3 regions of the Halomonas terrestris genome follow, and region 3 is predicted to be linked to each of the others. Evidence: predicted binding sites of a transcription regulator. Region 3 holds the regulator's gene; each other region holds the start of a gene.
What was found. The regulator FNR, encoded in region 3, switches genes on or off when oxygen is low (the NO sensors DNR and NnrR bind a similar motif). The targets are predictions, from matches to a motif close to TTGATNTANATCAA.

Region 1 (3,271 bases), on a different contig from region 3:
GGCCACGCGCTGCAGCAGCAGCTGGAATCGTTCGATGGGGCTGGCCCCATAGTCCGAGACCAGGTGCTCCGCGACATACATGCAGTCATCCATGACCCGCTCGCTGATGCGGACCTTGTCCACAAAACCGTAGTCACGAGCCAGAGACGACATATCGAAGGATTTCATGGTGGATCTCCTGTGGTAATGCACACAGGGGACACACCTACCCCACCGGGGATGTGAATCCCCTGGTGGGTGATGGCACGTCAGTGCCGAGGAAGACGTACTGCATCCAGCCCGGGCGGGCGGCCTCGTCTCGGGATGCGCGAGGCCTTGGGTGGTGGCGTACCGCCAAGCGGCGCACCCTCAAAACGCCTGGGTGCCGGGGTGCCTCGGTTGGTGCCGGTCGAGGCCACCGGGCCGCCATCAGCGGGGCTTGCATGTCTGAGCTTACGACACAAGCATGAGGAGTCAAGCGAGCCCATCACACGCGAATGCGCAGACTACCCAGCTATTGGCACGACCATCGGAAGCCGTGCGTCAAGCGCCACACTCCGCATCACCTTCGAGAGAACCTGCTGTGGTCAATAGCGTGGGTTGTCGACCCGCCGGTAAATCTTCGAGCCCCATCACCCACAGGTAACCCCCGATATGGGGAACACCGTCCAGCTCGGTTTCGAAACTGGTCAACAGATAGAGCCGGGCATGATAGGGATCATACTCCAGGCTTGAGAGGCCGCATTCGTAACGTACGCCCTCATGGTGCCTCGGGTCGAAAGCGTAAAACTCTCGTATCTCGTCGATGAGCACGACATTGCCCTGGTCACTGATCTCTTAATGCGCTCCCACCAAACGGCACACATAGGCGAAGTCGTCATGGGTTCTGCCCTGTTCACGCACGCCGAACAGCAGCAGGCCATCGCCACGCTCACCGAGTATCGCCGCCAGCCCCTCGATCTTGTAGTACGGGAACCCGATCGCATGATCGAGCTTGCAGCGCAGCTCCAGTGACCCCGCCACACCATCACGCGGATCCGGATCCACCACCTGCACCTTGTCGGGTTCACCCAGCGGCCATGACCAGCAGGAAGCCGGTGTCGGCGGTGGTCTCGGTGAGCACGTCGGGGGTGTTGCACAGCAGGATGCCGCGACGGGTAAGCGCCTCGACCGGGTAGTTGTCGTAGCATACCGAGATGGTGGCGATGGCTTCGAGCTGGGGCGCGGCGTCGAGCACCTCGGGCGAGATGGCCAGGCCGGCGCCGATGAGGCCGTGGGCGCTGGGTAGCGCGGCCCGGAAGGCCGGGTCGTCGGCGGAGGCCAGGCCCGGAAAGGCCTGGACCTCGAAGTCCTCGCCAAGCTGGGCCAGTTGCTCATCGTTCAGGCGGCCATAGGCCAGGATGCACTTCTACATGGTTCAGGTTCCTTTGAGGCGATGGGTCGAGTGGCTATTTGCGGAGGGGGCCGCTTCCCGGCGAGGGCGAGCTTCGAACAGGGGTCAGTCTGCCCCCTTTATGAGTATCTGGCCGGCAGCGACTGCTTCATGGCGGGTAAGCCAGCCTGTAGAAGCGACCTTGCACGAGGCAACGTCGGGAGCTTCCTAAAACTTTGGTCGCAATTTGATCATTAGGGCTTGCCCGCCTACCGGTCGGTGATTAGTTTGTCGGTTGTATGATGTATGACAACACACCCGTTGTCGATCACCCGCGAGGCGGTCGGGGAGCCCCTGACCCGGAAAGCATGAGGACGGTTGCGTGAAGTTTTCCAGAGAAGCAGTGGTGCAAGCCATCGGCGATGGTCTGCTGTCGTTTCCCATCACGGATTTCGACCAGGAGGGCCGTTTCGACGCCGAGAGTTATCGCCGTCGGCTGGAGTGGTTCATCAGCCACGACATCTCCGCGGTCTTCGTGGCCGGTGGTACCGGCGAGTTCTTCAACCTGTCGTTCGACGAGTTCCGCGAGATCGTGCGCGTGGCCGTGGATACGGTGGACGGCAAGCTGCCGGTGATCGCCAGTGCCGGGCTGAGCGTCGAGAGCGGCAAGGCCTTCGCCCAGGCGGCTGAGGAGTCCGGTGCTGACGGCATCCTGCTGATGCCACCCTATCTGACCGAATGCCCCCAGGACGGACTGGTCGAATATGCCCGCCAGATCTGTGTGTCCACGTCGCTCAATGTCATCTATTACAACCGCGGCAACGGGATCCTCGATGCCGGGTCCGTCAAGGCACTGGCCGAGGCCTGCCCCAACCTGGTCGGTCTCAAGGACGGCAAGGGCGACATCCAGGCCCTGAACAAGATCGTCAAGACCGTGGGCGACCGGCTTGTCTATATCGGCGGCGTGCCGACCGCCGAGATCTTCGCCGAGGCCTATCTGTCCATCGGCGTCAACACCTACTCATCGGCCGTGTTCAACTTCGTGCCCGACATGGCCGTGACCTTCTACAAGGAACTCCGCAAGGGCAACAGCGAAGTCGTCAAGCAGATCACCAACGACTTCTTCATTCCCTTCGTGGACCTCAGGGATCGGAAGAAGGGCTATGCCGTCAGCCTGATCAAGGCCGGCGCCGAGATCATCGGTCGTCCGGCGGGCAGCGTACGCGCGCCCCTGACCATGCCCTCATCCGAGGAGCGCCAGCAGCTCGAGACGCTGGTGGGCATTGCCAAGCAACTATAAATCGACAATAGCGAAGAGGTGAAAGCATGACCGTATCCAAGAAGACCCTGGCAGGACTGGGCACCGCTGTCGTCATGGCATCCATGACCTTCGGCACCGGCATCGCCATGGCCCAGGAAGGCCAGTTGCGCGGCAATATCCGCGTCGTGATCGGCTCCACGTCTACCGGGGGCGATACCTACCAGAACTCCAGCATCGTGGTGGACAAGCTGGCCAATAAGCTTGACCTCAACATGAAGGTCGATGCCGTCGGTGCGAGTTCCGCTTTCCGCACGCTGGATCGCGATCCGCGCGGTAACACCCTGATGATCTTCCACGATCAGTCCTACCTGGGCTACCTCTATGGCGTTCAGGGTTACGAGAACATTTTCGAGAAATACACCATCGGGCCGACCGTAGCGATTAACCCGGGCAATGCCTACTTGGTACCCAAGGACTCGCCGTACGAGAACCTTGACGAGATCATCGCAGCAGTCGGTGAGGGTGATGAGGTGCGCGTGGCGATCCAGCCGGGCGGTGTGTCCGAGATCGGCTTCAGTGCCTTGAAGAACGCCATCGCCATCGAGCATCCGGGGCAGGAAGACAACCTGGTCGCTGTGAACACTGGGTCCCAGGCGGAC
Region 2 (3,271 bases), on a different contig from region 3:
TGGGCCTGCTCGGCGTGGGCTTCGTGCAGCGCGACCTGGCCGACGGCGAGACCGTGTTCATGGTGATGGTCAACCTGATCTTCCACCCGGTGATCGCCGGCATCCTGCTGGCCGCCATCCTGGCCGCCATCATGTCCACCGCCGACTCCCAGTTGCTGGTCTCCTCCTCGGCGCTGACCGACGACTTCTACAAGGCCATCTTCCGCAAGGACGCCAGCCAGACCGAGCTGGTCTGGGTGGGCCGCTTCGCGGTGATCGGCATCGCCGTGCTGGCCTACCTGCTGGCGCTCAACCCCGATGCCACGGTGCTCGACCTGGTGGCCTACGCCTGGGCCGGCTTCGGCGCCGCCTTCGGCCCGGCGCTGATCATGTCGCTCTACTGGCGTCGCATGAACAAGTGGGGCGCCCTGGCCGGCATCGTGGTGGGCGGCGTCACCGTGGTGGTGTGGGCCGAGCTCTCCGGCGGGCTGTTCGACCTCTACGAGATCGTGCCGGGGGTCATCTTCGCCTACATCGCCATCGTGGTGGCGAGCCTGGCCACCGAGGAACCGACGGACGCCATCACGGCCGACTTCGACACCTTCGACCGGGCCTGATCGATCGGGCGGGGCCGCTTCGGCCCTGCCCCGACGCGCCAACCGCAGGAAGCCGCCCCCGGGGGCGGCTTCCTGCGGTTTCGGCGGGGTGGCAACCAGCCTCAGCCCGTCAGGGCCCGCAGCAGGAGCACCAGGGTGAACAGTGCCAGCGCCACCAGGCTCCAGGGCGGCGAGCAGGCCCGCCTCAGCCAGGGCCAGCGGGCCTGCACGCCGAGCGCCAGCATGAAGGCCGAGCCCAGCGCCCAGATGCCCAATGCCATCAGCGGCAATCGCAGCCACATCGGCAGGTCGCGCAGCAGCGTCGGCTGCAGCAGCAGCCACACCGCCAGGCCCGCAGCAAGCAGGATGGATCCCAGCGCCGTCCACGGCAGGCGCCGACGTGTCTCGCTCCTCATCACGGCTCTCCTTGTCGCCTGCTCCTATTCAAGACGATTCCGGGCGCTGACGCGAGCCGACACGCTGCAGCGCGACATTTTTTGTACAAACATTGCAAAACTTCATCACATGGCCCTATCCTCAATGGGAGAGCCGATCGATAAAGCGGCTGTATCAGCATCTCGGCGGCCATAACAATTTTTTACAAGACTTTTAGAAACGCTGTTTCCTATAATCATCCCATCGCTCATGCCGGATCAGCCGGCACGCTGTTGACGGATCAACAGTTCAGGTAACTGACGTTTCTGGAAAGAAACCCTAGGGAGGACCCCGTGATGACCAAGACCAAGATGCTTTCTGCCACCGTGATTGCCGCCAGCTTCGCCATGGCCGGCCAGGCCGCCCTGGCCTACAGCGCCGGCGACGTCTTCGTCCGCGGCGGCTTCGCCAAGAGCGATACCCGTTCCGACAACGGCGAGGTACTGGGCCAGGACCTCGGGATCAGCAGCGGCGAGACAGGCTTCACCCTGGGCGCCGGCTACCTGTTCCACGACAACATCGGCCTCGAGCTCAACACCTCCGAGAAGATCGAGCATGACCTTACCCTGGGCGGGGGCGACCTCGGCACCATCGACCGCATGCCGGTCAATCTGCTGGTCAACTACTATCCGCTCGGCGGCCTGGACTCGCGCGTCCAGCCCTATGTAGGGGCGGGCCTGAACTACACCCGCTTCTCCGGAGAGCCGGAAGGCATCGATGCCCGTCGCAGCTATGGCGCCGTGGGCCAGGTCGGCATCGACCTTGCCGTGACCGACAACATCATGCTCAACGGCTTCGCCAACTACGCCGACGTCGATTCGCGCATCTCCGTCGCCGGCGAGCGCCAGGGCACGGCCAAGGTGGACCCGATGACCATCGGTGGTGGCGTGACCTTCCGCTTCTGAGGCTTCCCCATCGACGATGCCACCTCGACGCCGGGCCCAGTGCCCGGCGTCGTCGTGATGGGCGAGAGGAGAAATGGCCGGCTTCAGAAACTATTGCCCTGGATCAAGAAAGCGTTATTACGCACTGAGTAGAATGGCGGTATTCGATCATTGCGAACGAAACCACCCCTCAGTCCCCGCCAAGGAGTCGATCCATGCGCAAGCCCTTCGCCCCCACCCTGCTGGCCGCCGGCCTGGCCGCCGCCGCCTTCACCACCAGCACCCAGGCCTTCGCCTACGGCGCCGGCGACTTCTTCACCCGCCTGGGCGTGGCCAAGGTGGCCCCCAAGAGCGACAACGGCAGCCTGGTCGACGGCGCCCTGGACGTCGACGTCCAGGACGACACCAACTTCGCCTTCACCCTGGGCTACCGCTTCCACGACAAGGTCGGCGTGGAACTGCTCGCCGCCCTGCCCTTCGAGCATGACATCAACCTGAACGGACAGAACCTGGCGTCCACCAAGCATCTGCCGCCGACCCTGACCGTGCAGTACTACCCGCTGGGTGGCACCGCGGCCCGGGTCCAGCCCTATGTCGGCGCCGGCATCAACTACACCCGCTTCTCCAGCGAGAAGCTGGATGTGGAAGGTGTGGACCTCGAACTCGACAGCTCCTGGGGCGCGGCCGGCCAGGTAGGCGTGGACCTGCTGATCGACGACAACTGGGCGCTCAACGCCGCCGCCTGGTACATCGATATCGACTCCGACGCCACCGTCGGTGGCGCCGATGCCGGCACCGTCAATATCGACCCCTGGGTGGTGATGGGCGGCATCAGCTACCGCTTCTGAGCCCCCCGCCCGACACGACGAGGCCCGCCGATGGCGGGCCTCGTTGCATTGCAGCTGCAGGGGCAGTTACCACGGCATCGGCAGGTTGATCAGGTTTCCCACCGGCGGCGTGATGCGCATCAACCAGAACATCAGCTGGGCCGTGGCATAGACCACCAGTCCATAGAGCAGACCGGTGAACAGCCGCATTCCGGCATGGCGCAGCAACAACCAGGCTAGCAGCAGCGGCGTCGCCAGGTTGAAGCCCACCAGCCAGATCCCGACGCCGTAGAGCAGGATCCCCCCCAGTACCGGCAACTCATTGCGGGAATCGAGGTTGACCACGCCGCCCACCCGACGCAGCCTCACCACCTGTCGTCCCAGGATGAACAGTGCGAGCGTAAGCCCCGGCACGATGGCCAGCGAGGGCATCAACCTAGCGCTGGAGCGAAAACCCAGCATCTCGAAGAAGGCGTAGGCGAATGCCACCACCATCAGGCCGGCAACCACCAGGGTCACGGCGGTGTCCCGGCGTACCTCATCGACACCG
Region 3 (3,271 bases):
ATAGGCTCCCGTCATTTCCCAGCCGCTCTGGCAGTGCCCCGACCATGCAAGATGCCGTGATCTTCGATCCCAGCCCCGCTGACGCCTCCGTCACGGATGGCGATACCCCCCCTCTCGACGCCCTCGACGCGAAGGGCAGGCGCGAGTTCAACAAGCTGCAGAAGCGGCTGCGGCGCCAGGTGGGCAATGCGATCATCGACTACGGGATGATCCATGAGGGCGACCGCGTGATGGTCTGCCTGTCGGGCGGCAAGGACAGCTACACCATGCTCGAGATCCTGCGCAGCCTGCAGCGCAACGCGCCGGTCAACTTCTCCCTGGTGGCGGTCAACCTCGACCAGAAGCAGCCCGGCTTCCCCGAGCATGTACTGCCGGAGTACCTGGACGAGCTGGGCGTCGAGTACCATATCCTGGAGCGGGACACCTACTCGGTGGTGAAGGAGAAGACCCCCGAGGGCAAGACCACCTGTGCGCTCTGCTCGCGGCTGCGGCGTGGTTCCCTCTACGGCTTCGCCGAGGAGATCGGCGCCACCAAGATCGCCCTGGGCCACCACCGCGAGGACATCCTCGAGACGCTGTTCCTCAACATGTTCTTCGGCGGCAGCCTCAAGGCGATGCCTCCCAAGCTGCTCTCCGACGATGGCCGGAACATCGTCATCCGCCCCCTGGCCTACTGCCGGGAGGCGGACATCGCCGAGTTCTCGAGGCTGATGGCCTTCCCCATCATTCCCTGCAACCTGTGCGGCTCCCAGCCCAACCTGCAGCGCCAGGTGGTCAAGGAGATGCTCGCCGAGTGGGAAGAGAAGCACCCCGGGCGCCTGGAAAACATGTTCAGGGCGGTGACCAACGTGGCGCCCTCCCAGCTCGCCGACCGCGAGCTGTTCGACTTCGCCGGCCTGGAGGAGAAGCAGGCCCGGATGCAGGCCGACCGGATCGATATCCTCAACGAGTAGCCGTAAGCCTTAAGCGTTAAGCCATAAGAAAACCCCACTGCCCTCGAGAGCGTGGGGTTTTCTGTGTCGGAATATTGCCAGGCTGATCAACAGTTTGCAGCTGGGGCGCAGCGCTTCAGCGGGCGCCTTCCTCCTCGGCGACCCGGGCCAGGGCCTCGAGGTCGAGGATGTTCACTTCGCGGCCGGACACGGCCACCAGCCCCTGGGAATGGAAGCGGCCGAGGATACGGCTCACGGTCTCCACGGCCAGCCCCAGATAGTTGCCGATATCGGCCCGGGACATGGAGAGGCGGAAGCTGTAGGGGGAATAGCCGCGGCGGCGGAAGCGGTCGGAGAGGCCGGCGAAGAAGGTCGCCAGGCGCTGGTCGGCGGTCTTGCGCGACAGCAGCCGCATCATCCGGCGGTCGTCGCGCATCTCCTTGCTCATGCTGCGGTAGAGCTGCGCGCGCAGTTCCGGCAACTCCTCGGAGAGCATGTCGAGGCGGTCGAAGGGGATCTCGCAGACGGTAGTGGTCTCGAGCGCGACCACCGTGCCGGGGTAGCACTCCTCGTCGATGCCGTCGAGCCCCACCAGCTCGCTGGGCAGGTAGAAGTTGGTCAGCTGGTCCTCGCCGCTGCCCTCGGTGGTGACCTGCTTGAGGCTGCCCGAACGTACGGCAAAGACGCTGGTGAAGGCACTGTCCTGGCGGAACAGGGCCTCGCCTTTCTTCAGGGGAGCACGGCGCCGGATGATGGCATCGAACTGGTCCATGTCCTGGACCTCGAGTGCCAGCGGAAGGCAGAGCGAACTGAGGCTACAGGTCTGGCAGCGGGTCTCGTGCAGCAGGGAACGCCGCCTGCCGGGCGCGGTATCAGGCATGCTCTCCTCCGTGATGGTGAGTCTGCCACCATTATGGAGGATTAACGCCTGGCGGCAAAGCATCCCTTTGGAGGTAGGTCCGCACCTCGCGGGAGGCGTTCCTCACAGGATACGGGAGTATCCCGTTGCCTGCTGCTCGGGCAGATGGGCATCGAAGGCCATGGCGATGTGACGGATCAGCAGCCGGCCGATCGGCGTGACGAGCAGCCGAGGACCGGTGCGAACCACCAGGCCGTCCCTCTCGGCCGCTTCCAGCCGGACCAGTGCGTCTGCCAGCCAGGCCTCCGCGTCGACCCCGTAGGTCCTGCCCAGTGCCTCGAGATCGAGGGTCATGTCGCACATCAGGCGCTCGATGGCGTGACGCCGCAGGCGGTCATCGAATGTCAGGCGCCACCCGCGGGCGGTGGCCAGGTGGCCGGTATCCAGGGTCTCCTCGTAGCGGGCGAGGGCCCGGTGATTCTGGGCGTAGACATCATCGACCCGGCTGATCGCCGAGACGCCGAGCCCGACCAGGTCGCACTGGGCGTGGCTGGAGTAGCCCTGGAAGTTGCGCTGCAGGGTGCCCTGGCGCTGGGCCACGGCCAGGGTGTCATCGGGGCGGGCGAAGTGATCCATGCCGATGTGCACATAGCCGGCCGAGGTCAGCATCTCGATGGTGGTATACAGCATCGCCAGCTTCTCCTCGGGCCCGGGAAGCTGCTCGGCCGGGATGCGGCGCTGGGGCTTGAAGCGCTCGGGCATGTGGGCGTAGTTGAACACCGAGAGGCGGGCCGGGGCCATGGCGATCACCTGCTCGAGGGTCTCGGCGAAGCTGTCGCGGGTCTGCAGCGGGAGGCCATAGATCAGGTCGAGATTGAGCGAGCGGAAGCCCAGGCGGTCGGCCTCGTCGACCAGCGATTCGGTCAGCACCCGGGGCTGGATCCGGTTGACGGCGCGCTGAACCCTGAGGTCCAGGTCCTGGACCCCGAGGCTGATGCGGTTGAAGCCCAGTGCCTGCAGGTGGCGAAGGGTCAGGACATCGGCCTCCCGGGGATCGATCTCGATGGCATAGTCGCGCTCTCTCGAGCCCGAGAGCCCGAAACGGGCATCGAGGCGATCGAACAGGTCGCTCATCTGGTCGAGGGTGAGGAAGGTGGGGGTGCCGCCCCCCCAGTGCAGCTGCTGGACCTCCCGCGAGGTATCGAGATGGCGCGAGGTGAGGACCATTTCCCGGTCGAGGCGCGAAAGGTAGGGCTCGACCAGTCGCGTATCCCTGGTGATGATCCTGTTGCAGGCGCAGTAGAAGCAGGTCTGGCGGCAGAAGGGGACATGCACGTAGAGCGACAGCGCCCGGCCATTGTCGTTGCTGCGCTCGAGGGCCGTGGTGAAGTCCTCGGCGGTGAAGGCTTCATGGAAGCTGGGAGTCGCGGGATAGGAGGTGTAACGCGGCCCGGTGGTGTCATGGCGGCGCAGCAGTGCC

Region 1: kdgD (5-dehydro-4-deoxyglucarate dehydratase) is a predicted target of FNR. The motif match lies at 1,651-1,664, and genes of this name have one in related genera.
Region 2: ACOMD9_RS09930 (OmpW/AlkL family protein) is a predicted target of FNR. The motif match lies at 2,009-2,022, and genes of this name have one in related genera.

The regions. Positions count from the first base shown of each region.
Region 1 covers NZ_JBMHFZ010000016.1:98,247-101,517, forward strand. Annotated here, with positions in the region: gene ACOMD9_RS15040 (hypothetical protein) at 1-168, opposite strand, end outside; gene ACOMD9_RS15045 (hypothetical protein) at 523-792, opposite strand; gene ACOMD9_RS15050 (hypothetical protein) at 817-1,026, opposite strand; gene ACOMD9_RS15055 (Rossmann-fold NAD(P)-binding domain-containing protein) at 1,046-1,381, opposite strand; gene kdgD (5-dehydro-4-deoxyglucarate dehydratase) at 1,734-2,651, shown strand; gene ACOMD9_RS15065 (ABC transporter substrate-binding protein) at 2,678-3,271, shown strand, end outside.
Region 2 covers NZ_JBMHFZ010000008.1:76,694-79,964, reverse strand. Annotated here, with positions in the region: gene putP (sodium/proline symporter PutP) at 1-596, shown strand, start outside; gene ACOMD9_RS09940 (hypothetical protein) at 698-991, opposite strand; gene ACOMD9_RS09935 (OmpW/AlkL family protein) at 1,307-1,915, shown strand; gene ACOMD9_RS09930 (OmpW/AlkL family protein) at 2,110-2,742, shown strand; gene ACOMD9_RS09925 (tripartite tricarboxylate transporter permease) at 2,809-3,271, opposite strand, start outside.
Region 3 covers NZ_JBMHFZ010000012.1:39,054-42,324, forward strand. Annotated here, with positions in the region: gene ttcA (tRNA 2-thiocytidine(32) synthetase TtcA) at 45-953, shown strand; gene fnr (fumarate/nitrate reduction transcriptional regulator Fnr) at 1,069-1,812, opposite strand; gene hemN (oxygen-independent coproporphyrinogen III oxidase) at 1,915-3,271, opposite strand, start outside.